3 regions of the Macrococcus psychrotolerans genome follow, and region 2 is predicted to be linked to each of the others. Evidence: predicted binding sites of a transcription regulator. Region 2 holds the regulator's gene; each other region holds the start of a gene.

Region 1 (8,525 bases), 690 kb from region 2:
TGGTACAACGTCTGGCATTCAGGCGATGATTCTGTCAGCACTCAAACCCAAAGATAAATTGCTACTTCCTAGAAACGTTCATAAATCTGTGCTGAATGCGATGGCACTCGCTGATGTCACACCTGTATATATGGTGCCTGAGTTCGATACAGAATACGGGATTGCACACAACATCAGTGTTGATACAGTACGCAAAACGATTGCTGCGCATCCTGATGCAAAGGCACTATTCATTATGAATCCGACTTATTTCGGTGCAGTAAGCGACTTGAAGGAGATTGTCTTTATTGCGCATAGCGCTGGGATACCTGTTCTTGTGGATGAGGCACATGGCGCACATTACCGCTTCTCAGAACACTTACCACTGTCCAGTATGGAAGCTGGTGCAGATATGGCAGCAACGAGCTTACATAAGACAGGCGGTTCGTTCACTCAGACGAGCGCATTATTATTTAACAGCAAGCTGATTGATAAGCATAAAGTAAAGAGCATCATCAATATGCTGACGTCCACATCGGCATCATTCCTGCTCATGTCATCACTTGATATTGCACGTCAGCATTTAGCGCTGCACGGTGCAGAGAAGATCAACAATGTATTGTCACTTGTTCAGTCATTTAGAGAAAGAATCAATAAAATTCCCGGATTCTACATGTTAGAACCAGAGAAATTTAGCAACAAATATCAGCAGCAGTTAGACGAAACTAAACTCACAATCTATATTGATCATCGTCTTGATTTATCAGGTTTTGAAGTGTATCACACGCTGCGTAGCGTTTACGATATTCAGATGGAACTTGCAGAACCTAATATCGTGATGGGGATTGTTTCATTTATGGATAATGAAGATGAACTCAATAAGCTCTATGATGCACTCGCACACATCAGCATTAAACACTTTAATCCTGACAAACCTTTCGTTCCACCGATTCTGAAGCAGATGTCGATTCCGATGCAGAAGATGGGTTTAAGAGATGTCTTCTATTCAGAGACTAGAGTTGTCCAGATTGAAGATGCCCTTAATGAAATATGTGCAGAAAGTTTAATGATCTATCCACCAGGTATTCCAATCCTGATGGCCGGTGAAATGATTACCCAGGAAGTCATCGACTACTGGAAATTTATTAACGATCAGCCCATCATCAAGATTGGCGCAGAAAACAAAAATGAAGTATTTATAATTGATCATAAGGGAGATACTTAATAATGAAGTTAACAACACTTGGAAGACACGTTTTAATCGAATACTATAACTGTGACAAAGATATTTTAAAAGACCATGATAAGGTAGAAGCAATCATGAATGAAGCTGCCCGCGTAAGTGGTGCGACAATCGTTGAAAGCTGTTTCCATACATTCAATCCGTACGGTGTAAGTGGTGCTGTTATCATCTCAGAGTCACATTTAACAATTCATACATGGCCTGAATATGGCTATGCATCAGTTGATGTATTCACTTGCGGAGATACAGTTGACCCTTGGCGTGCTGAAGATTATCTCCAAAAAGCATTGAAAGCTGAACTTTCAGATTCATATGAAATCGGTCGTGGTATGGCTGATAAGATCCACAAATATTCTAATGGTGAAATCGTCGTAGAATCATTCAAACCTGTGGAAGTAGCAGCTAAATAAGGAGGAATTGTACATGTTAGACTTATGGTATACAGAGAATCACACGGATAACGTAAAATTTTCTATTAAAACAACGGAACATATCTTAACCGAAAAAACACCATTCCAGCAAATTGATTTCTTCAAGTCTGAAGAATTTGGCACGTTCTTTACTTTAGATGGTTTAATGATGGTTAACGAAAAAGATGAATTCGTGTATCACGATATGATTACGCATGTTGCTATGGCAACAAACCCTAATATTAAGAAAGTACTCGTTATCGGTGGTGGTGATGGGGGTACTGTACGTGAGTTAACACGTTATGCATCAATCGAACAAATTGATATGGTAGAAATTGATGAGCGCGTTGTACGTTTATCTCAAGAATATCTTCCGATTACAGCAGGAAAGCTCTCAGATCCACGTGTTACTTTATTATTCGAAGACGGTTTGGCATACGTGAAGAACAAAGAAGATGGTTACTATGACCTTATCTTAGTAGACTCTACTGACCCAATCGGTCCTGGTGAAGGGTTATTCTCACATGATTTCTATAACAACTGTTTCCGTGTGTTAACAGATGACGGTATATTAATCAATCAGCATGAATCTCCTTATTATCCAAGCTACGCACATGAAATGAAGCGTGCACACTCTAAGATCAAAGGATTATTCCCGATTACGCGTGTGTATCAGTTCCATATGCCGACTTATCCATCAGGACACTGGTTATTTGGATTTGCTTCTAAGAAATTCGACCCATTAAAAGATGCTGACTTAGATGCATGGAACAAACTTGGCTTAAAAACTAAATACTATAACACAGATATTCATACAGGTGCATTCGCCCTTCCAACATTCGTTAAGGAGATGCTCGATGATGCAACCGAATAAACATGTGTATATGAGCTGCGAATCTTCATTTGAAGAAGCCACGACAGTGATATACGGTGCGCCATTTGACGGTACGGTTTCAAATCGTCCTGGTACACGCTTTGCAGCTGATGCTATTCGTTCTGAATCATATGGCCTTGAAACGTATAGCCCATTCTTAAACAAAGACTTAGAAAACGTCCGCATTATGGATTCAGGCGACGTCGATATTACAATCGGTAATAAGGTGAAAGTACTAGAAGAACTTGAAGAGACTGCGCGTACAATCTTAAATGCAGGCAAACTGCCGTTTATGATCGGTGGCGAACATTTAGTGACGCTCGGCCCTATGCGTGCCGTCCTAGAAAAGTATCCGGATGCGATGCTTGTGCAGCTTGATGCACATACAGACTTACGTGATGACTATATGGGAGAACCATTGTCTCACGCAACAGTCGTACGCCGCATACATGACCTTATTGGTGATAACAGAATCTATCAATACGGTATTCGTTCAGGTACGAAAGAAGAGTTTGACTGGAGCGATACACATACAATTCTTGAGAAGTTTTCAATTGATACATTAAAGAATTTACCCGGTATTATCGGTAATACGCCCGTATATCTCACAATTGACCTGGATTGCCTAGATCCATCTATCTTCCCTGGTACAGGAACACCTGAACCCGGCGGATTAACTTATAGAGAACTTGAACCCGCATTTAGAGTATTCGAACAACTGAACGTTGTTGCAGCAGATATTGTAGAATTGTCACCACCATACGACCATAGTGGCGTTTCTAATGCAGTTGCAGCGAAAGTTGCACGTGAACTGATGCTTGCGATTACGAAGTAAAATATTTTATAATCTGAAGGTTTCACAACTTCAGATTATTTTTTTGTTGAAAAACAGAACGTATGTTCGTATAATGAAAGAAAAGCTTGAAAGTAGGGATAAAAATGATTCATCCAATCTATGGTGAAACAGATTACCGTAAAATCGATCCTGCACAATTGAACAGAAATATTCCAAGAGGACGTGGCATGATTAAGTGGGCACCCTTTGCGACGATGCCCGAACAATTTCTAGATGTTAAGCGCCAGATTGATGCACAAACGAAGATTGAACGTCCAGAACTATCAGAAGACCGCTTACAGGAAATTAATGAGATACTACATAGCGCACTCAGTAAGCAGCAGCCAGTTTACATTGATTATTACATCGACGGCACAATTCAGCATACAATGATGTATATCGAGAAGGTTGATCAGTGGGCTGCCATTATTATCGGCACGACGGTAAACGAAGGGCACACGTATTTTGTGTCATTTTTAGATATTGTAAATCTTGAGATTATTACAGAAATCATTTAACAATTAATATCCAGAATTTGCATAATAATATTGATAAAATAACGGATTTATTACAATTTATTAAAGTTCAAACAAGCATTGTGAACTGAAGCTAAATGAATGATAAGATTCGGTAATTCATCACAGCAAACGCGTAGCACATGGCATAATATAAGCAAATCAACTAAAGGAGTCTATAATGCGAACAATTATAATACTATTATTGTTGCTGATCATTCCATTGCCACTATATGCTAACGAGTTACCCCCTACAATCTTGTACTTTGAAAATGAACATGCCCAGCCGCTGAAATATCACTTTACAGTAAATGATGACCTCTACTACGAAACAGACGACGATGGTTACTATATTTTCAATAATACTGTCAATGAAATTGAAGTGGATGGGCAGATTATCCCTATTAAAGTAGGTCATAAGCATATCATTCATGTAGATGAACCGGTAGATGGCATCCTTGAAGAAGTCCCTCGTCCACATGATGATGAGACCGAACAACCGTCAAATAACGACACAACCGTTAGAGTATTCACACCTGCATTTACTCCATCTGAAGCTGTCCATGTATATCTTAACGAAGGACATAAACGTATCGCGACAAGTGAAGCAAAAGACGGGACCGCTCATTTCGATAACTTAAAGCGTGACACGGTATATACGGCGACTACTGACGAAGCAGTAGAACCCATTCGTATCAAGCAAGGAGAAACACGTCGTATTACAGTGCAGACAGACGACCCGCCTCCGAAAGTAAGAGCAGCACGTGTAATGCCACAAAACGCACCTGAGAAACAGAAGCTCAATATTAAGCTGAACGACGAGGCAGATGAGGAACAATCAAACAAAGAGCAGCAGGTGCAAAAGAAATATACGTATACGAAACGCTCAGTCACCTCACAAGAAAACAACAATAAAGCGTATAAGGGCGTAATGCCACAGATTCCGGTGTCACCTGTAAAAGATGACGAAAGTTCTTCCTATAATGTTGCAGAACAATATGAATCACCTATTCAAAAAGAAAGCGGTACGAAAGAAATAACGACTCAAGAAACAACCTCTATGCACCCTGAAGACCATATTGACTCCGAATATAAAGTAACACAGACCGTGGATAAAACACTGCCCGATACAGGAGATGCATATACTAATCCACTATTATTATCTGTATTATTTACCGCGTATGGCGGCTGTATTCTTTATATCAGCCGATTAATTTGAATCACAGCGTCTATACGGCACGACTATGACCATTTACCTGCAACATGCCACTTTCTACAACAAAGTCATGACCAAAAGGTGTTATGCCACGCATCCCTTCAAATATAAACATACCACCACTACTAATCATGCTTTGGGAAGCAAGTGTCGACATGACGTATGTGCGGTGCGCCTTTATATCCGTCAGACGATGTAATCTGCGCATCACCTGTTCAAAGCCTTCTGTTGCACCTAGCGCTACAAAGGCATCAGGGTTATGTCTATTTATCCTTCTTATGTATTTATTAAATGACTTAGCGCGTTCATTCCAGTCCACAACAGCGAGTACTTGTCCTCCATCACCAAATGGTCCGCCGTATGCTTCCCATAATGTTTTAAACTGATATGCTGTACGGATATGAGAGTCATGCCTGCTACACCCGATTACAATATCGCGGATAGCAGGTTTATTCTGTTTCATCAAAGCAATCAATGTAAGCATCTCGGATTCTAATCTCGGATTAATGTCTAAAACATGCTGAACTGTATTCAAATAAGCACCTCGTCTATTAATTTATTCAAAAAGAAAAGAACTCAAAAAATTGAGTTCTACGCGTGTTCTGATTCAATTTGTGAAACGATTTCTTTCGTACGACGTTCGATATCTTCAAAATCTTTCTTAAAGCTGATGAAAAATAATGCAGCGCCTGCTGTCAAAATAACGCTTAATACTAAGGCAAAGATAAATACTGCTTTAAATAATCCTTTGATCAATTCCATCCATATCCACTCCTAAGTTTACTTTTGTCCTTAGTTTATCATAAATAATTTCATCATAAAAATATTTGACATTAACTATTTCAAATTAAAACGATTATATATATAATAAAACAAATACATTTAAAGGATGAACAGGATGGCTCATGTACATTTACTTGCTGCCTGGCAGCATAACGACATCGATAAAATAAAACAGCTTATATCTAAACGTGTGCACGTTTTCTTAACTAAAGAAAATGGTGTAACAATTGAAATGAATTATGAGACACTGATCGCCTTAATGCAACAAGCAATTGAAGTCGCTAAAAAAAACGACTGGGACTGGCAGTTTGACGTAATGCATAAAACGGAACGTGGATCTGAGAATATTGTTGTGATAAAAATTTCTATGAGTAGCGGTAACTTCGAATCATCAGAAAAAGCCAGGTTATGTATATTAACATTTGATGATGATGGTGATGCAAGAAGGCTTATTCATGCATATATTGAAGATAATGTAACAAACAATTAGGAAAGCTGGGAAATCATGCAACAAGTTAAAAGTATGATCACGGAGTTTAGAGGTAACCATTATAACTTCGGGCGGCATCAGGCTGAATGGCTGAAGACGACACTCATGATGGAAAACAGAGCGAGAGAGTGGCGTCTTCGTCGTCCCCGATTTGATATTAATATCGAGGAATCAATGGATGCATTCATGAAGTATGCACCCGGTATATGGGAGGAACTCATCGGATTACAGGATGGACTTCACATGGATATGACACAGGTGCTGCTTAATTTCGGCCACTATAGAGTGTATGCGAAGCCAAGTGGATGCAGCGTGTTTACAACAGAAGATTATATGGTAAGGAACTATGATTATCATCCTGCAACATATGATGGTAGATTTACGTTCTATCAGCCGAGTGATATCGGCTATGCAACGATGGCACCTGTTTCACGTATTACAGGTCGTATGGATGGAATGAATGAGCATGGTCTTGTAATGGGCTATAACTTTATGCATCGTAAGGCACCTGGAGATGGCTTCGTCTGCTATATGATCGGACGTATGATTTTAGAATATTGTAAAGACATTGAAGAAGCAGTCGCCTTCTTGAAAGAAATTCCACATCGTTCCAGCTTCAGCTACATATTGCTGGATAAATCAGGTATCACTAAGATTGTCGAAGCAACACCGAGAGAAAAAACGGTGCGTAATCATCATTACTGCACAAATCATTTCGAAGTACTCACCCACGAGAATAGACGAGTGCTTGATGATTCACATATGCGTATGAAGCACTTGAAGCAGCTCACTTCTCACATTGATGCGCACACTGCCTTTCGCTTAATGAATGATCCCAGCCAAGGTGTCTTCAGCAACCTCTATTCTAGCTGGAGCGGTACGATTCATACGAGCTGTTATCACCCGAAAGATATGGCATGCGACATCACGCTTGGCAGTAACGGAACCCCCGTGACCCTTAACTTGCAGGATTGGCTAGATGGCAAACCGTTACCTCACTACGAGATAACTGGACAAATCGATACGCATTTAACATTCGCAAGTGAATAATAGGTCGTGACACGAGCGCTCAGACACGAATAAAATCATGAAAAGACACTAGGAAACGGGGTTTGTTTCCGGGTGTCTTTTTGATTTTTAGAAGTGTCTACTCGTGGAACGCCGTCAATAGGTCGTGACACGAGCGCTTAGACACGAATAAAATCATGAAAAGACACTAGGAAACGGGGTTTGTTTCCGGGTGTCTTTTTGATTTTATTGAAAGGCTGTAAGCACCTTAAATGGTCTATTCTCAAATAGATCAAATTGCTGCTGGCGTAAGTCCATCGCCTTCAGCAGACGCTGCTTCTGAAATGGAAGTGTGACATACTGATCGATATTGGCTGCTGTCACAGGATAAAACGCGACGTCTACCGTCTCTTCTGGTGCGTCTTTTAGTACGCCTCCTGTCACTCGCCCTTGAAATGTAAAATTGATTACACCTGTTGTTTTGTTATGTGATGTGTAAAGCAACGCTGTAATCTCTACATCGAGTCCCGTTTCTTCTTTGACTTCCCGTATTGCACCTTGGATTACATCTTCACCCTTATCCAGACGTCCCCCTGGTAATTCTAATGTATCACTACGATGTAAGCTTCTTACAAGGAGTACTTCATTCTTATCATTTGTTACATAAACATTGGTTGATACGAGATGTAAATCTTGTTTGTAATCTCCTGTAGGATGGATGATCATTTCCTTCTTAGAGATGATCCACTTATCGTTTGCAAGCTTTTCTGGAAGACTGTTTTTGTAGTGCACTGTTTTCTTGCGCATTTCAAAGAATTCACGGTAGTGCTGCTCATCAATATAACCCCATATTTCGGTGATTACAGTATAATCATCATTCACCCATCTACCGATCAGTTTGACACCGAGTTCTAGATAATTGTTAAGTACGTGGTTATGAAAATAAGCATTCGTAGATTCATAACCATCAGGAATAATTCTAATTTCAGTCTTTACTTCAAACATCGCTACACTTCCTAACCTGCTTCTTCGTTTACCATTATCATACATTAATCCATATAAAATTTCATTTCACAAGTGAAATTTTTACGGCATCAAATATATATTTAACAGTTCAAATATTCGAATTCTATATTTATTCAGTATAAAATACACATATAAGGAGTGATTCA
Region 2 (8,525 bases):
ATCCTGACAACAATAACAGCCATACCCATAAATAATGCAACAAGCATAGAAACGATAAAATACATGATTTAACCTACTTTCAACTAAAGTACTGATTGATAACCGTCAGCTTATCAAAGAATAGCAATAAGCCCATGATTATCATTATAACCCCTCCAACTTTAGTTAACAACTGACTATATTTCTTTAGTACATTAATTTTAGTGATAAAGAATGTCAGCAGGAAAAAAGGAATACAAAATCCTAATACATACATAATCATATATATAAGCGCGAGTGATTGATTTACAGCTGCCATAGAAAAAATTACACCAATAATCGGACCCATACAAGGCGTCCAGCCAGCAGCAAATGCAATACCTACTAAAAACGACCCTAAAAATCCTGCTGGTTTATTTTTAAATTCGAATTTATGGTCTTTCATCAATAGTTTAGGATTAAAGATACCTAAAATGATCAATCCGAATATAATGCAGAGCAATCCACCGAGCATACGTATTGTATTGTCATATGACAGTAAAAAGTCCGAAAATATCCCGATACCGACACCTAGAGAAATATAGACGACTGAAAAACCTAGTAAAAAGAATATCGTATGTAACAGTGCATTTCGATTCAACTTCGAATCTTGCAGATCATTATAACCAACACCGGTGATATAGGATAAGAATGCTGGATATATCGGTAATACACATGGAGACACAAAGCTTAATAAACCTGCACCAAATGCAACCGCTATCGTAATATCATTCATCAAAAAAAACCTCCATTCCATTCTATTTTAGCAAATATTCACTTCAAATTAAGATGATTTTTATGAATTAAATGTGACAAAAAGTTGATAAAAAATAAATAATAATTGAATAAAATATGATATATTTAAATAAATAACGAGGAGGAAGTTCAATGAAAAAACCGATAGTGTCAATTAGCATTATGCTGGGTCTGATTAGTCTTACAGCCTGTAATAGAGAGAGTCCACCAGAGATTACTACTTCAGTTAGTGATGAACCTTCTAATGAAATAATACAGCACCATAAAATAAAGCCTGATAATAAATTAACTGAAAAAGCAGAGAAAAAAATTACAGCTGTCAAAGAACGCGTAAAATCTACTGAAACAGCGGTTGATTCCGAAACCGTTACTACAGAAGTACCTACAACTGAAGCACCAGCGACTGAAAGCCCATCAACAGAAGCACCAGCAATCGAATCTTCTGAAGAAGCGGCTACAGAAGCACCGGTTATTGAAGCACCAATACAAGAAGCACCTGTAGAACCACTTCCTGAACAGACATATCCTGCTGAACAGCAGCCAGTTACTCAGGAACCACCAACAGAACAAGCAACTGATATTCCTGTTACTGAAGAAATAGCTGAAACTGAGACAACAGATTCTGCTGAAACTCTTCCTGCTGAATCTACATAACCAGTCCAATAAATGATTTTAAAAATTAAAACATTAAGACCCGTGAGTGATTCATACAATCATTCACGGGTCTTGGCGTCTCATTAAAGACCTTTATTTATTTAAGATTTTGATTCATATTTCTATTCATCATCTGCATCATTTGATTAATTTTCTTTTGAGATGGTTTCTGACCCATTTGCATCATCATCATACGAAGCATTTCTTCATTGATCGGTGGATTTTTCTTCAAGTAATCCATCATATATTTTCTTGCCAGGAAGAATCCTAAAGCAGCACCTGCTGCTAATGCAAGTAGTACAATCAATATCCAAATCCAAGTAGCCATTTGTTCACCCACTTTCTTATACCATTAAAATTTTACTAAAAACAAACTTTTTTTTCAATATGTTTTCTATAAATAATAAAAGGCTGATATACAGCCTTTTATTTACTTCATATTCAAAATGTTATTTACAACATTTTCTACAGTAAATCCATATTTCTCCATAACTAATTCTCCAGGTGCACTTGCACCAAATTTATCAATACCAATTACAAGTCCATCCAGACCAACGTATTTGTACCAACTATCAGAAGCAGCCATTTCAATTGCAACACGCTGCTTAATTGAAGATGGTAATACTTCTTCTTTGTATGATTTATCTTGTGCATCAAATTTTTGAGTGTTCGGCATTGATACCACTTGAACGCCTTTACCTTGTTTTTCTAACACTTTTGCTGCATCAATCGCTAAATTCACTTCCGAACCAGTTGCGACTATTAATATCTCCGGATGCTCAGACTGATATACAACATAACCACCACGTGCAACTCCCGCTTCTAGTTTGTCCTGTTCAATATCAATCGCAGTTAAGTTCTGACGCGTAAGGACAAGTGCAGTCGGTGCATCAGTTGATTCAAGCGCAATTTTCCAGGCGGCACGGCTTTCATTACCATCGGCCGGACGAATCACATTTAAGTTAGGAATCGCTCGTAAACCAGCCAGCTGCTCGATTGGTTCATGTGTCGGCCCATCTTCACCAACTGCTATTGAGTCATGTGTAAATACATATGTGACTGGTAAGCCCATTAACGCTGATAATCTTACTGCCGGCTTCAAATAGTCACTAAACACAAAGAATGTCGCACCGTATACTTTAAGCCCACCGTGAGCAGCCATACCATTTAAAGCAGCACCCATTGCAAACTCTCTGACACCAAACCAGATATTCTTTCCTTCAGGCGTTTCAGCCGAAAAGTCTTCTGTATCTTTAACATTTGATTTATTAGAAGATGCTAAATCTGCAGATCCCCCAAAGAATGAAGGAACTGTTTTTGCGATTGCCTGGATCATATCACCACTCGTTGCACGGGTAGCAGCTGATGTACCAGCCTCATATACCGGTAAAGCCTCCGCATAGTCAGAATTTAATTCACCAGCTATCGCTTGTCTAAGCTGTTGTGCTAGTTCAGCATTTTCTTTTTCTAATTGCGCAAATTTCTCATTCCATAACTGCTCTTTTTCATTTGCACGTTTTAGCATCGTCTGCTGGAATATTTCATAAACGGCTGGATCTACATGGAATTTCTTATCTGCCTCTAAACCGTATGCTTCAAATACAAGCTTACGCTCATCTCCTCCTAATGGAGCCCCGTGGATGCCATTCGTTCCTTGCTTATTCGGAGAACCATAACCAATAATTGTCTTAACTTCAATGATCGTAGGTCTATCACTTGATTTCGCTACTGAAATAGCTTTATCAATGGCTTCCATATCATTACCATCGGACACTAAAATATGTTCCCAGCCATAGCTTTCGAAACGCCCTTTAACATCTTCAGAGAACGCTTTATTCAGCTCTCCATCTAAAGAGATATCATTCGAATCATATAAAGCAATTAATTTATTAAGTTTTAAGTGACCTGCAAGACTTGCAGCTTCGTGTGATATACCTTCCATCAAGTCTCCATCTGAAACTAATACATACGTATAATGATCAATAATATCTGACTGCTGATTGAAAGTTGCAGCAAGATGTTTTTCTGCCATCGCCATACCGACACTCATCGCAAATCCTTGCCCTAGTGGCCCTGTTGTGATTTCTACACCTTTAGTATGACGGTATTCTGGATGTCCCGGAGTTTTAGAGTCCCATTGTCTAAACTGCTTAAGTTCCTCTATTTCTAGTCCACCAGAAACATGCAGCAATGAGTATAACAAAGCTGAACCGTGTCCTGCTGATAGTACAAATCGATCTCTATCGAAGAAATGATGTGATGACGGATTGAAATTAAGATGACGTGTCCATAAAGTGTAAGCCATAGGTGCCGCACCCATAGGTAACCCCGGATGGCCCGAATTCGCTTCCTCAATCTGATCGATACTTAAAGCTCTAATACTATCTACTGCCAATTGATCTTTTTCATTAAACATATAAATGCTCCCATCTACAAAATTTATTTTCTGATATTATTTAATCTTTGAATGTCTTTCACCTTGTCAGGTGTTACATCATTACCTTCAGGGTCTATGACGGTCGTGTTCTCAATCGTTTTCTTGAAAGACTGTCTGAAGGACTGTAAATATTCTTTACGTAATAAAGTCTGTTCTTTACCTTCTTCCTCCGTAAGACCTGCTGTCTTTTTCTTCTGAGCTAGTTCATTAATTCTCTTCATCTTATTTTCATCTAGCATAACTCTCATTCCTTTCATTATAAAGATACCAAAAAAAACGAGTGAAACCAACTGGCTACACTCATAATACATTAAATATTTTAATTAATTTACAACACCAAGTACCTCACCATTGGAAACAGGATCATGATAAGAATCGGAATGCGGTAATCTGCCATTGTCTTGTTCTCCTATCTGTTCGGTAAATCTAGGTGCTTCATTATAATAAATAGCTTGCGATTGTTCTATATAAAGTACCGAAAAAAGCGTAATCATTAAAAACAAGATACAATATAGTATAAATTCCTTAGAAATTCTAACGGTCATATCAAATTCCTCCTAGAACATTTGTTTGTATTCACACTTTATCAGAACGTGTGTTCTATGTCAATAAAAATACGAACAAATGTTTGTTACATGCGAACGTGTATGCTATAATACGTGTAACACCACATATAAGGAGTGTTTAAAATGAGAGAACTCACTAAAAGACAAGAAGAAATATATGATTATTTAAAACATATTGTATCAACTAAAGGATATCCACCGAGTGTAAGAGAGATTGGAGAAGCTGTTGGACTTGCCTCAAGTTCGACTGTGCACGGCCACCTTTCTCGTCTCGAGGAAAAAGGCTATATTAAACGAGATCCAACGAAGCCCCGTGCCATTGAGATTATACACGGTGAAAATTCACAAGATTATTCTGAGGCTACAATTCATGTACCGGTTATCGGAAAGGTTACTGCAGGGGTCCCGATTACTGCAATCGAAAATGTTGAAGAATACTTTCCATTACCTGCACACTTCACTTCTAGCCATAACAGTGACATATTTATTTTAGAAGTCGTTGGGGAAAGTATGATTGAAGCGGGCATTCTTGATAGAGATAAAGTAATTGTAAGAAGACAGTCCATCGCAGAAAATGGAGATATTATCGTTGCGATGACAGATGAAGATGAAGCGACAGTTAAACGCTTTTTCAAAGAAAATAATCGTTACCGTCTACAACCCGAGAATCTGACAATGGAACCGCTTTACCTTGATTCAGTCACTGTTCTTGGTAAAGTTGTAGGTCTATTCAGAGAATTTTAATATTAGGCCATACGTTTTGCTACATGTATATAATTTTTAATACCAATATCACAACACCCGAGCCAGTTAGAATAAAACTTTTCTAACTGGCTCGGGTGTTGTAATATTATTTATCAATTGGATCCTACTTGCCTAATATCGTTTTAACTTGTTCAAGTATATCTTTTTCATTTTTCTTCTCTGTTGTTTCCATGTTACTATCCCCTTAAATAATCTATCTTTACTATACCCATAATACTATATGTTAAACATTTTAGTATATCATTGGAATAATCTACATCTATTTGCTATATTTAAAAAAAGGAGTGATAGATAATGAAAAAACGTCTTACAAGGTCAACAACTGATCGCTATGTTGCTGGAGTTCTTGGTGGTATTAGTGAATATTTTAATATTGATTCTAAAGTAGTTCGAATCACATTCATTTTAGTCTCATTTTTTACAGCGAATATACCTACATTTACAATCTATATCCTACTCGCCTTATTTATGCCAAAAGATACAGATGTTCTGGATAACTACTAAATAGAGCTGGAAGCCTTCACCCTGCTCTATTTTTTTCTGTTTGAAAATCCGAATAATGCTAATCCACCAATCAGTAGCAGAAGCGTTACTTGATCATTCAATATTTGGAATCCATATCTTAAGACAAATAATAGCAGTACATAGCTAAAAATCAAAGTTAGTTTCATATAGACAAATTCCTCTTTCAATATATTTAAATTCATTCTACCATAAATTTACCATTGACGAATCATGTGGGTTGAAGTAATATTTAAATCGTAATAATTACGATTGGAGAATACATATGAAAACACAATTGATTATCGGTACAACTGTCTCACTTGCTATATTGCTCACTGGATGTAGTGACACCACTGAAGATAAAGCAGCTGTAAAAAAAGAACAGAAGATTGAACATCATAAAGACAAACAGGTACATAGTCACAAACATGAACATCATCTGACAGATTCAGACAAAAAAATCTACGAAGGGTATTTTGAAGATGACGCTGTAAAAGACAGGCGGTTAACAGACTGGGAAGGTGACTGGCAGTCTGTGTATCCCTTCTTAAAAGATGGATCTCTTGATAAAGTATTCGAACATAAAGCGGAAGATCAGAATAAGTCGAAGAAAGAAGTAAAGGAATACTATAATAAAGGATACGAGACTGATGTCGCCCATATCAAAATTGGTGAAAAAGACATCATCTTTACAAAACAAAATAAAAAACATCGTGCTAAGTATGAATATGATGGCAAAGAGATTCTGACTTATGAAAAAGGAAATCGCGGCGTTAGATACATATTCAAAAAAGTATATGGAGATAATGAGGCACCCAACTATGTGCAGTTCAGCGATCATATCATCGCTCCTGAACGTGCACTTCATTTCCATATCTATATGGGGGATGATCGTAAAGCACTCCTAAAAGAACTTGAAAACTGGCCAACATACTATCCTGATGACCTATCTGCTAGAGAAATACAAGAAGAAATGCTGGCACATTAAAAAGAAGAGAGGATGACGAGAAATTAATATTCCCTGTCATCTTCTCTTCTTTTTAATCGTATTTAACCGTTATCAAAGTCTATTATATCCATATATTAAAGGTATGCATAAACAATATTATTGCCGTCAACAATACAAATAATCCAGTATAGAGCATTCGCATCTTTATATGTCCAATCAGCATACTCATGTATAAACCAAGAAGTGTAAGAACATAAAGCAGCAGGCGGACATAGAGATTAATCTGTCCCCTTCCGTGTATCGAAGGAAGAAAATATAACAGCAGAATACTTGCGGTAAAAATTAATATTACAATTTTCTTATACATAAATTACCTCACATTACCATCACATTGAAATAATGACCATCAAGATCCGTGAATATAAACCCATAATAACCATTTTTTACCGTAGGCTTACTTACTGCATTTCCGCCCGACTGAACAATACGTTCATATAACTCATCGACATTGTGTTTTTCAGGCAGATCAAAGGAAATGATAATCTCAGGGTGATCAGCGTAACCTTTTAATGGTGTCTGCATAAACTGCTCAAGTATATCCTGCTTAAATATACATATCGTATTATCACCAATTTTAAAGGCACCTAATGTTTCATTGTTACTTCGTTCATCAATGATTTCAAATCCGATATTACGATAAAAGTTTAGAGCACGTTCAACATCAGTAACAGCAAAATTTAACCAGTAACTTTTCATAATATCTCCTAATGTAGATTGATTAAGGGCACACTTGATTTTATCACTTGATTGGATATAATCAGCTGTTTTAATTCATCAGCGATATCAAGCTGATCGAGGTAATCAAAATCAAGCCACGCATATGGATGTCTTACTTTAAATTCAGATTGATTGCGTGTATTGAAAACAAAAGCAGTATCATTAACCATCGTCTCAAAAATCAATCCTTTAAACGGCTTTTTCTCCTCAACAACAAACAAGATACCTCCTACTTTGATTTCTTTATTTAACTTACGCGCAAATTGCTCAGCAGTCTGTTTAATTGTATATTGACCTTTTTTTACGACACCTGGTAATTTCATTCGCTTGTTGCCATTGTCTTGAATCAATATTTTATCTTCAGTCGTGATTAAAAGTGATGCAGTTATTTTTTCTTTCATGATTTACTCCTAGATCATAATTTCATTTTATTATATCAAACATATGACATAATAAAAATTATAACATAAAAATAAGGCTAAGACTTTTTATGGCCTTAACCTTTCTAATTAAGCATGTACTACCAGCTCGATTTTTTTATACCAGGTAGCTGTCCTTTATGCGCAAGTTCTCTTAGTGCGATACGAGAAAGTCCGAATTTACGATAAACGCCTCGCGGTCTTCCTGTAATATGACATCTGTTCGTAAGTCTTGAAGGTGATGAATCTCTTGGTAACTTGCTTAAACCGACGTAATCTCCAGCAGCTTTCAACGCTGCTCTTTGTTCTCTATATTGTTCTACCAGCTGCTGCCTTTTTAGTTCTTTTGCTATTTTTGATTTTTTAGCCAAAATATCGCTCCTCCTATTTATTTAAAGCTTCATCAATAGCTTTGACATTATCTTCCATTAATTGCTGATACGTAATATTCCCTTTATCGTCTTTTGTTAATACAGCCATATTGTGAAACCTTACCGTTTTTGCATTCGTTTTATTCTTAATAATATCTGTCGTTTTGGATGGTATATTCTGCTCATATAAAATCACCGATGCTTTAGACTTTTCAATATTATTAATCATATTGATAATATCACTTTGGGAAGGTTCTTCATTGTTCATACCAGATACACCTTCTTGCATAAATCCATAGCGGTGTGCAA
Region 3 (8,525 bases), 470 kb from region 2:
GAATCTGCTCAAAAACGTGTTGAAGGAAATAACTATGATAGCCGTAAACGTACGTTAGAATATGATGATGTATTGCGTAAGCAGCGTGAGATCATCTATGCGGAACGTAATGAAATCCTTGAGAAAGATGATTGTTCAGATCAAGTGAAAGCAATGATTGAACAATCTGTGCGTCGTGCAGTGGACTACCACTTTACCGGTGATGAGAGTACACATGATTATGAAGCTTTTAAAAATTATGCAGAAGATATGTATCTGACAGAAGGCGCACTATCAGTTGACGAGATTAGTCGACGAGATAACGAAGAAATCTATGACATTGTAATGAGTAAAGTTATGGCGCAATATGAACATCAAAAAGTAGAATTGCAGGAGCAGTTCCATGAGTTTGAACGCATGATCATGTTACGTACGATTGATATGAAATGGACAGATCATATCGATACGATGGATCAGTTACGTACAGGAATTCACCTGCGTAGTTATGGTCAGATTAACCCACTTCGTGAATATCAGAACGAAGGATTAACTTTGTTTGATACAATGCTTGAATCTATTGAAGATGATGTTTCGAAATACATTCTGAAATCAATCGTTGATAGAGGAGAACAAGTAGAACGAGAACAAGTCGGTAAAGGTGAAGCGATGGTTGCAAATGATGGCAAAGAAAAAGTGAAGCAACAGCCAAAAGTTAAATCAGAACCAGATATCGGTCGTAATGAATCTTGTCCTTGTGGTAGTGGAAAGAAATATAAAAATTGTCACGGAAGAGGGTAAATTGATTTGGAACAATTTGAAATAAAAAATACACTTGAAACTTTGACTGAAAAGATTGATAGTTTCAGGGGGTCTCTTTGACTTAGAAGAAAAAGAGACGAGTATTAAGGAATACGAAGAAATGATGTCTGACCCGGATTTCTGGAATGATGGAGATAAGGCTCAAGATATCATCAATAAGAATAATGCACTTAAATCAGTTGTTCAGGAGTTTAGTACACTCGAAGAAGGACTGGAAAACAGTGAAGTGCTGTTTGAGATGTATAAAGAAGAAACAGATGAGGATACACATCAGGAACTCATCGAGCAGCTCAATACACTCCAGCAAATTGCGAATGACTTTGAACTTAAGATGTTATTGAGTGGAGAATTTGATGCGAATAATGCAATATTAGAATTGCATCCAGGTGCTGGTGGTACAGAATCACAGGACTGGGGAGAAATGCTGTTAAGGATGTATCAACGATTTGCGGATAAAAAGGGTTTCAAAGTTGAAACTGTAGATTACTTACCGGGAGATGAAGCGGGGATTAAAAGTGTGACCTTACTGATTAAAGGACATAATGCTTATGGCTATTTAAAGGCTGAAAAAGGTGTTCATCGTCTCGTAAGGATTTCTCCCTTCGACTCATCCGGACGCCGTCATACTTCATTCGTTTCATGTGATGTTACACCAGAGTTTGACAATGACAATATTGAGATTGAAATTAATACAGAAGACATTAAGATCGATACGTATCGTGCAAGTGGCGCTGGAGGGCAGCACGTTAATACAACGGATTCAGCCGTGCGTATTACCCATCAGCCGACAGGTATTGTAGTAACCTGTCAGAATGAACGTTCTCAAATAAAGAATAGAGAGCAAGCAATGAAGATGCTTAAAGCGAAACTTTATCAAAAGAAAATAGAAGAACAAGAAGCAGAGCTTGCAGCCATCCGTGGTGAACAAAAAGAGATTGGCTGGGGAAGCCAGATCCGTTCATACGTATTCCACCCGTATGCTATGGTAAAAGACCATAGAACAAACGCTGAAACCGGAAATACAAATGCGGTAATGGATGGCGATATAGACTTATTTATCGATGCATACTTAAAGAGTCAGCTGTAAGATTATTTTATAAATTTTCCTTTTTTATGAATTATAAGCTATAATTAAAGTAATCATAAATTAGGGGGCTGACCGATGAAAAAATTATATGCAGGTATCATTACTTTATCGTTATTAGGTCTTGCAGCATGCGGATCAGATGAAGCGGAGAAGAAGACTACTTCATCTGATCCGGGACAAGAAATTTATGCAAATAATTCCTGTGTAGGGTGTCATGGACGTAACCTTGAAGGTGCAAGCGGGCCGAATCTACAAAAGGTAGGCAGCAAATACTCTGAGCAGCAAATTCATGATATCATCATTAAAGGTAAAGGGAATATGCCAGCAAAAGTAGTCGATGGCGAAGATGCAAAAAAAGTTGCAGCATATTTAGCAAAACAGAAATAATAATATAAAGTAGGTGAAATGATTAATATTTCATCTACTTTTTTCGTTATGAAATGATATTTCTGAAAATTACGTTCTATGATAGAAACATAACGATTACATTACAAAAATATTACATTGGTAGATATTGTGTAAGGATATGGTATATTATGTCTTGTAGAAATTTACTAAGAACACTAAAACTCAGGAGGCAACACATATAATGAAAAAAGCATTAGTTACGATTGCGGGAATCACAGCAGTTACAGGAGTAGCTTCACAAGCATACGCAAGTGAACATCATGTTCAAGCAGGTGACACATTATGGGCGATTGCACAAGAGAATGGTACAAGCGTAGATGCACTTAAAACATTAAATAATTTAAATAGCGATCTTATCTTAGTGGGACAAACATTAAAGGTAGAGAATACTGATACTTATACAGTTAAAAAAGGCGATACATTACACACAATCGCATCTCAATTTGATTTAACAGTGAATGATATTATGTCATGGAACAACTTAACTTCAGATACGATTGAAGTAGGTACAAAGTTAAACTTGACAGCACCTATTGCTAAAGTTCAATCAGAAACAGTTCAACCTGTTACACAAGCGAACGCACCAGTAGGACAACAAGCTGAAGCACCAGTACAAACGGCAGCAGTACAACAAGCTGAAGCACCAGCGCAACAGTCATACCAAGCGCCAGTACAACAATCATACCAAGCACCAGCACAGCAAACGGCAGCACCAGCGCAACAGTCATACCAAGCGCCAGCACAACAGTCATACCAAGCACCAGCGCAACAGTCATACCAAGCGCCAGCACAACAGTCATACCAAGCGCCTGCGCAACAGTCATACCAAGCACCAGCGAAGAGCTATAAAGCACCTGTAAATGGTAATGTAGCGCAAGTCGCAAATGGTATAGCGGCAGGAAAATCTTATGTTTACGGTGCGAACTCTGCTAGTGCAGTAGATTGTTCAGCATTTGCTCAACAAGTACTCGCTGCTCAAGGGAAATCAATTCCACGTACAACATATGCACAAATGGCTGCAGGAACACGTGTTTCAACACCTCAAGCAGGAGATTTAGTATATTTCAATGGTGGAAGCCACGTTGGGGTATACATTGGTAACGGTCAAATGATCGATGCTTTAAATCCATCTGAAGGTATTGGACAACGTCCAGTAAGTTACGTAAATGGTTCAGTAGCAGGATATTACAGATTCTAATAAGTCATGGGACAACCTGTCCCATGATTTTTTTAATTTTAACAATTAACTTGGAGCTGCAATCATTATGTAATAATCAAATTATTATATGTTAGTTGTATTAACCATATATTACATGTAAGTTACATTGAATTTTTCGCTTTTTCTATATGGTAATATCTATTTAGCTAATAAAACAACCGGAGGATATTACATGAAAAAAGTTATACTTTCAATAATTGCAATAATCATGCTGGGGACTACAACTGAAGCAATTTATCCAAATAGTCAACAGGCACATGCTTATAATAATCCTGTAAAGAAAGCTGGATACAATTATTATTATAAAGGGAGCTGTGTATATTATGCGTTTAATAGACGTGCACAACTTAAACGTCCTGTAAGTAACAATTGGAACAGTGCAAAATACTGGCCATCGAATGCACGACGAATGGGTTATAAAGTGAGTCGTACGCCTGTATATGGTGCAGTCATGATTTCTCAAAAAGGTTATCATGGGCATGCAGCAGTTGTAGAACGTATCAATCGCAATGGAAGTATACTCGTCTCTGAAATGAACTATCCACGTAGTGGCGTGAAGACTTATAGAACAATTTCAAAAGCACAGCGCTCTCAGTTTGAATATATTTACTAATAAAATAATATTAAAATGATTAAATCTTACACACCGTTCGTGTTGTAAGGTTTTTTTGTTATAATATGTCATGAGGTGTCCTATGAGAAGATTGATAACAATTCTGTTAGCTGCTATATTTGTTGCACTAGCAACTTATTCAATTTATACTGTAATACAATTTAATAAAGGCAATGAGAAGCCGGGTAATATTGTGACACATAATCACCCGCTTAATAATAAGCAGATTGGTGATATAGCTGTTACAGATATGAATGGTCAGAAAAAAGAAATTGCATCACTTTTAAAACATGATATTACGATAATCAATGTTTGGGCATCGTGGTGCGAGCCGTGTAAGAAAGAGATGCCTGAGCTTGTGACGTATGGAAAAGAGAAACCTAATCATGTCGGTCTTATTGGATTCAACGTGCAGGATAAAATAGAAAAAAGAGACGCGTTTATCGATAACTATAAACCGACATATCCGATGTACACGTTAGATGAAGCGTCGATGAAACGATATAAAATCTACAATATTCCTACGACGGTATTCGTCGATAAACAAGGTAAAGTATTGAAGACATATGTAGGCGAACTTAATCAACAGAAAATAGAAGAAATTATCATGCAGATTCAATAGGAGGGATTCAATGGGTGTCCATCAATATTTCAAAAGTTTGTCGGATCTGGAAAAGTTAATACGATGTCCCGGCAAATTTAAATACCAGGAACATAATGTTGCCGCACATTCATTTAAGGTCACTAAGATTGCACAATACTTAGCAACTGTCGAGGAGTATCATGGCGCAGAGATTAACTGGAAAAATGTATATGAGAAAGCATTAAACCATGATTACCCTGAAATCTTCACCGGAGATATAAAGACGCCTGTTAAATATGCGTCGAAAGAATTGAAACGCTTATTCAGTGAAGTTGAAGAAGAAATGATCGGTAAGTTTATTGACAGTGAGTTTCCGGAAGCTTATAGAGAAATATATCGAGAACGCTTAAAAGAAGGTAAAGACGATACACTTGAAGGTCAGATTCTGTCTGTAGCAGATAAGATTGATTTGTTATATGAATCTTTTGGAGAGATTCAAAAGCGGAACCCAGAACCATTATACTTTGAAATTTATGACAAAAGTTTAAGAACGATTATAAAATTCAAGCACCTTTATTGTGTGCAGGATTTTCTGGATAATATTCTTCCGGATATGCTTCAGGAGAAATTTATTCCAAGATCTGAACTGCGTGAAATAACGATGGCAATCTTGCAGCAAAAGGACAATATATAATGACAATATGGTATATATTAGCATGTACATTACCTGCATTTCTGGTGATTTGTTTCAGTATGATTGTACGTAATAAATATACAGGATTACTGTTGTCGGTTATTGTTATCGGCGTATCTGTTTACAAAGGATTCTTTCATTCACAGATGATTGTGTTTTTAGATACGCTGAGCCTGATAGTCGGCTATTTGTTCGTAGAGATGTACAACCTGGATAAAGATAATCAAACATAGGAAGTTGAATACTAAAGGCGACTTTTCAAAATAGAATCCGGTAAATGCAAGACATTTAATAGTGTCTATACGTTTATCGGGTTTTGTCATATGATGCACGTTAAACGAATGAAGATTTACGAACAAATGTTTGTACCTTAAGCGTATATTTTGGTAAAATGTAAATCGATGAGGAGGGGACGTATGGAACATCATGACTTTAAGATACATTCAGACTATCAGCCAGCAGGAGATCAGCCTGATGCGATAGAGAAAATCGTACAAGGAATCAAAGAAGGTAAACGCTATCAGACGTTATTGGGTGCTACTGGTACAGGGAAGACGTTTACGATGAGTAATGTCATTGAACGTATCGGTAAACCTACGCTGATCATGGCGCATAATAAAACATTAGCAGGTCAGCTCTATAGTGAGTTTAAAGAGTTTTTCCCAGAGAACAGAGTTGAATATTTTGTAAGTTACTATGATTATTATCAGCCCGAAGCTTATGTACCTTCTACAGATACATTTATAGAGAAAGACGCATCGATTAACGATGAAATTGATAAGTTACGTCACTCAGCGACAAGTGCCTTATTTGAGCGTGATGATGTGATTATTATTTCTTCCGTCAGCTGTATATATGGTTTAGGGAACCCAGAAGAGTATCGGGATCTTGTTGTCAGCGTACGTGTAGGTATGGAGATGGAACGCAACCAATTATTACGCAAGCTTGTAGATGTGCAGTATACGCGTAATGATATAGATTTTCGTCGTGGTACATTTCGTGTTCGAGGAGATGTTGTGGAAATCTTTCCTGCATCTCGTGATGAGCAGTGTATACGTATCGAGTTCTTCGGTGATGAGATAGAACGCATACGTGAAATCAATTATTTAACAGGTGAAGTGCTGAAAGAACGAGAGCACTTTGCGATATTCCCGGCAAGTCACTTCGTCACACGTGAAGAGAAGATGAAGCTTGCGATTGAAAGAATAGAGAAGGAACTAGAGGAACAACTGAAGAAGTTTCGTGACGAGGGGAAGCTGCTTGAGGCACAGAGACTTGAACAACGTACGAATTACGATCTTGAAATGATGCGAGAAATGGGCTTTTGCTCAGGAATAGAAAACTATTCTTTACATCTGACTTTAAGACCTAGAGGGTCGACGCCATATACGTTGCTGGATTATTTCGGTGACGACTGGCTGATCATGATGGATGAGTCTCATGTTACGGTGCCACAAGTTCGTGGTATGTATAATGGGGATCAGGCGAGAAAGAATGTTCTCGTAGAGCATGGTTTCAGATTGCCGAGCGCGCTGGATAATCGTCCGCTGAAGTTTGAAGAGTTTGAACAAAAAGGACATCAGTTTCTCTATGTTTCTGCTACACCTGGTCCTTATGAGATTGAGCATACAGACGAGATGGTGGAACAAATTATCCGACCGACAGGATTGCTGGATCCTATTATAGAAGTGCGACCATCACAACATCAGATAGATGATTTGATGGAAGAGATTCGTGTGCGTATCGAAAAGAATGAGCGTGTACTTATTACGACACTTACTAAGAAAATGAGTGAAGACTTAACAATTTACTTAAAAGAAGCTGGAATAAAAGTTAATTACCTGCATTCAGAGATTAAGACGTTAGAGCGTATAGAGATTATCCGTGATCTAAGACTAGGAGTATTTGATGTATTGGTCGGCATCAACCTGCTTAGAGAAGGTCTGGATATTCCCGAAGTGTCGCTCGTCGCGATATTAGATGCGGACAAAGAAGGATTTTTGCGCAGTCAGCGTTCATTGATTCAGACGATTGGACGTGCTGCCCGAAATGAACAGGGGCGCGTCATTATGTATGCAGATAAGATAACAGAGTCTATGCAGTTTGCGATTGATGAAACATCACGTCGTCGTTCGATACAAGAAGCATATAATGAAGAACATGGAATAACTCCGACAACCATCAATAAGAAGATTCGTGATGTCATCAGTGCCACATTAGAAACAGATGAGGAACAAAAACCCGTACAGAAGAAGAAATTAACGAAGAAGGAAAGATCACGTACAATAGAGCAGCTTGAACATGAAATGAAAGAAGCGGCAAAAGCTTTAGATTTTGAACGTGCTACAGAACTCAGAGATGCACTGTTTGAGTTAAAAGCAGAAGGGTGAGCGGATGAAGAATAAATCTATTATCGTCAAAGGCGCAAGAGCGCATAATTTAAAGAATGTTGATATTGAAATTCCGAGAGATAAACTCATTGTTATGACAGGATTATCAGGTTCAGGTAAATCTAGTCTTGCATTCGATACCATCTATGCTGAAGGTCAGCGTAGATATGTGGAATCATTGAGTGCATATGCCAGACAATTCTTAGGACAGATGGATAAACCGGATGTGGATACGATAGAAGGTTTATCCCCTGCAATTTCGATTGACCAGAAGACAACAAGTAAGAACCCGAGAAGTACAGTTGCAACTGTTACAGAAATTTATGATTATTTAAGACTGCTATATGCTAGAATCGGCACACCTTATTGTCCGAATCATGGTATCCCTATCGAGTCACAGACGGTACAGCAGATGGTGGATCAAGTTATGGCATTAGAGGAAAGAACAAAGATACAAGTTATGGCTCCAATAGTGCAGGGCCGAAAGGGAACGCACAAGAAACTCATAGAAGAGATCTCAAAAAAAGGATATGCACGTATCATGGTAGATGGTGAAGTTTATGATGCTTCTGAAACAATCGATCTCAATAAAAATACAAATCATGATATCCATGTTATCGTAGACCGACTTGTTGTGAAACCAGGCATTGAGACCCGCCTGGCAGATTCTCTCGAAAATGCATTGAAACTTGCAGAAGGTAACGTTGTCATTGATTTGATCGACGGAGATGAA

What was found. Region 2 encodes LexA, which represses DNA repair genes until DNA is damaged. Its sites were predicted from a motif close to CGAACATATGTTCG; they were not measured.
Region 1: a site for LexA is predicted at 3,397-3,410, ahead of QA539_RS08875 (YolD-like family protein). Genes of this name have one in related genera too.
Region 3: a site for LexA is predicted at 5,755-5,768, ahead of uvrB (excinuclease ABC subunit UvrB). Genes of this name have one in related genera too.

What each region holds. Positions count from the first base shown of each region.
Region 1 covers NZ_CP124591.1:1,706,205-1,714,729, forward strand. Annotated here, with positions in the region: gene QA539_RS08855 (aminotransferase class I/II-fold pyridoxal phosphate-dependent enzyme) at 1-1,204, shown strand, start outside; gene speD (adenosylmethionine decarboxylase) at 1,207-1,632, shown strand; gene speE (polyamine aminopropyltransferase) at 1,646-2,506, shown strand; gene speB (agmatinase) at 2,490-3,341, shown strand; gene QA539_RS08875 (YolD-like family protein) at 3,446-3,859, shown strand; gene QA539_RS08880 (hypothetical protein) at 4,038-5,075, shown strand; gene QA539_RS08885 (hypothetical protein) at 5,086-5,607, opposite strand; gene QA539_RS08890 (hypothetical protein) at 5,664-5,834, opposite strand; gene QA539_RS08895 (hypothetical protein) at 5,971-6,345, shown strand; gene QA539_RS08900 (C45 family autoproteolytic acyltransferase/hydolase) at 6,361-7,395, shown strand; gene QA539_RS08905 (NUDIX hydrolase) at 7,600-8,358, opposite strand.
Region 2 covers NZ_CP124591.1:1,012,833-1,021,357, reverse strand. Annotated here, with positions in the region: gene QA539_RS05135 (CcdC family protein) at 1-68, opposite strand, end outside; gene QA539_RS05130 (cytochrome c biogenesis CcdA family protein) at 80-754, opposite strand; gene QA539_RS05125 (hypothetical protein) at 907-1,428, shown strand; gene QA539_RS05120 (YneF family protein) at 1,526-1,756, opposite strand; gene tkt (transketolase) at 1,859-3,844, opposite strand; gene QA539_RS05110 (DUF896 domain-containing protein) at 3,868-4,104, opposite strand; gene QA539_RS05105 (hypothetical protein) at 4,189-4,410, opposite strand; gene lexA (transcriptional repressor LexA) at 4,555-5,175, shown strand; gene QA539_RS05095 (PspC domain-containing protein) at 5,491-5,700, shown strand; gene QA539_RS05090 (hypothetical protein) at 5,727-5,867, opposite strand; gene QA539_RS05085 (ZinT family metal-binding protein) at 5,984-6,688, shown strand; gene QA539_RS05080 (VOC family protein) at 7,025-7,405, opposite strand; gene QA539_RS05075 (hypothetical protein) at 7,414-7,827, opposite strand; gene rpsN (30S ribosomal protein S14) at 7,947-8,216, opposite strand; gene QA539_RS05065 (metal ABC transporter solute-binding protein, Zn/Mn family) at 8,230-8,525, opposite strand, start outside.
Region 3 covers NZ_CP124591.1:541,259-549,783, forward strand. Annotated here, with positions in the region: gene secA (preprotein translocase subunit SecA) at 1-777, shown strand, start outside; one part of gene prfB (peptide chain release factor 2) at 784-855, shown strand; one part of gene prfB (peptide chain release factor 2) at 857-1,885, shown strand; gene cccB (cytochrome c551) at 1,961-2,272, shown strand; gene QA539_RS02825 (LysM peptidoglycan-binding domain-containing protein) at 2,475-3,491, shown strand; gene QA539_RS02830 (CHAP domain-containing protein) at 3,685-4,125, shown strand; gene QA539_RS02835 (TlpA family protein disulfide reductase) at 4,208-4,747, shown strand; gene QA539_RS02840 (YfbR-like 5'-deoxynucleotidase) at 4,758-5,402, shown strand; gene QA539_RS02845 (CsbA family protein) at 5,402-5,635, shown strand; gene uvrB (excinuclease ABC subunit UvrB) at 5,804-7,792, shown strand; gene uvrA (excinuclease ABC subunit UvrA) at 7,797-8,525, shown strand, end outside.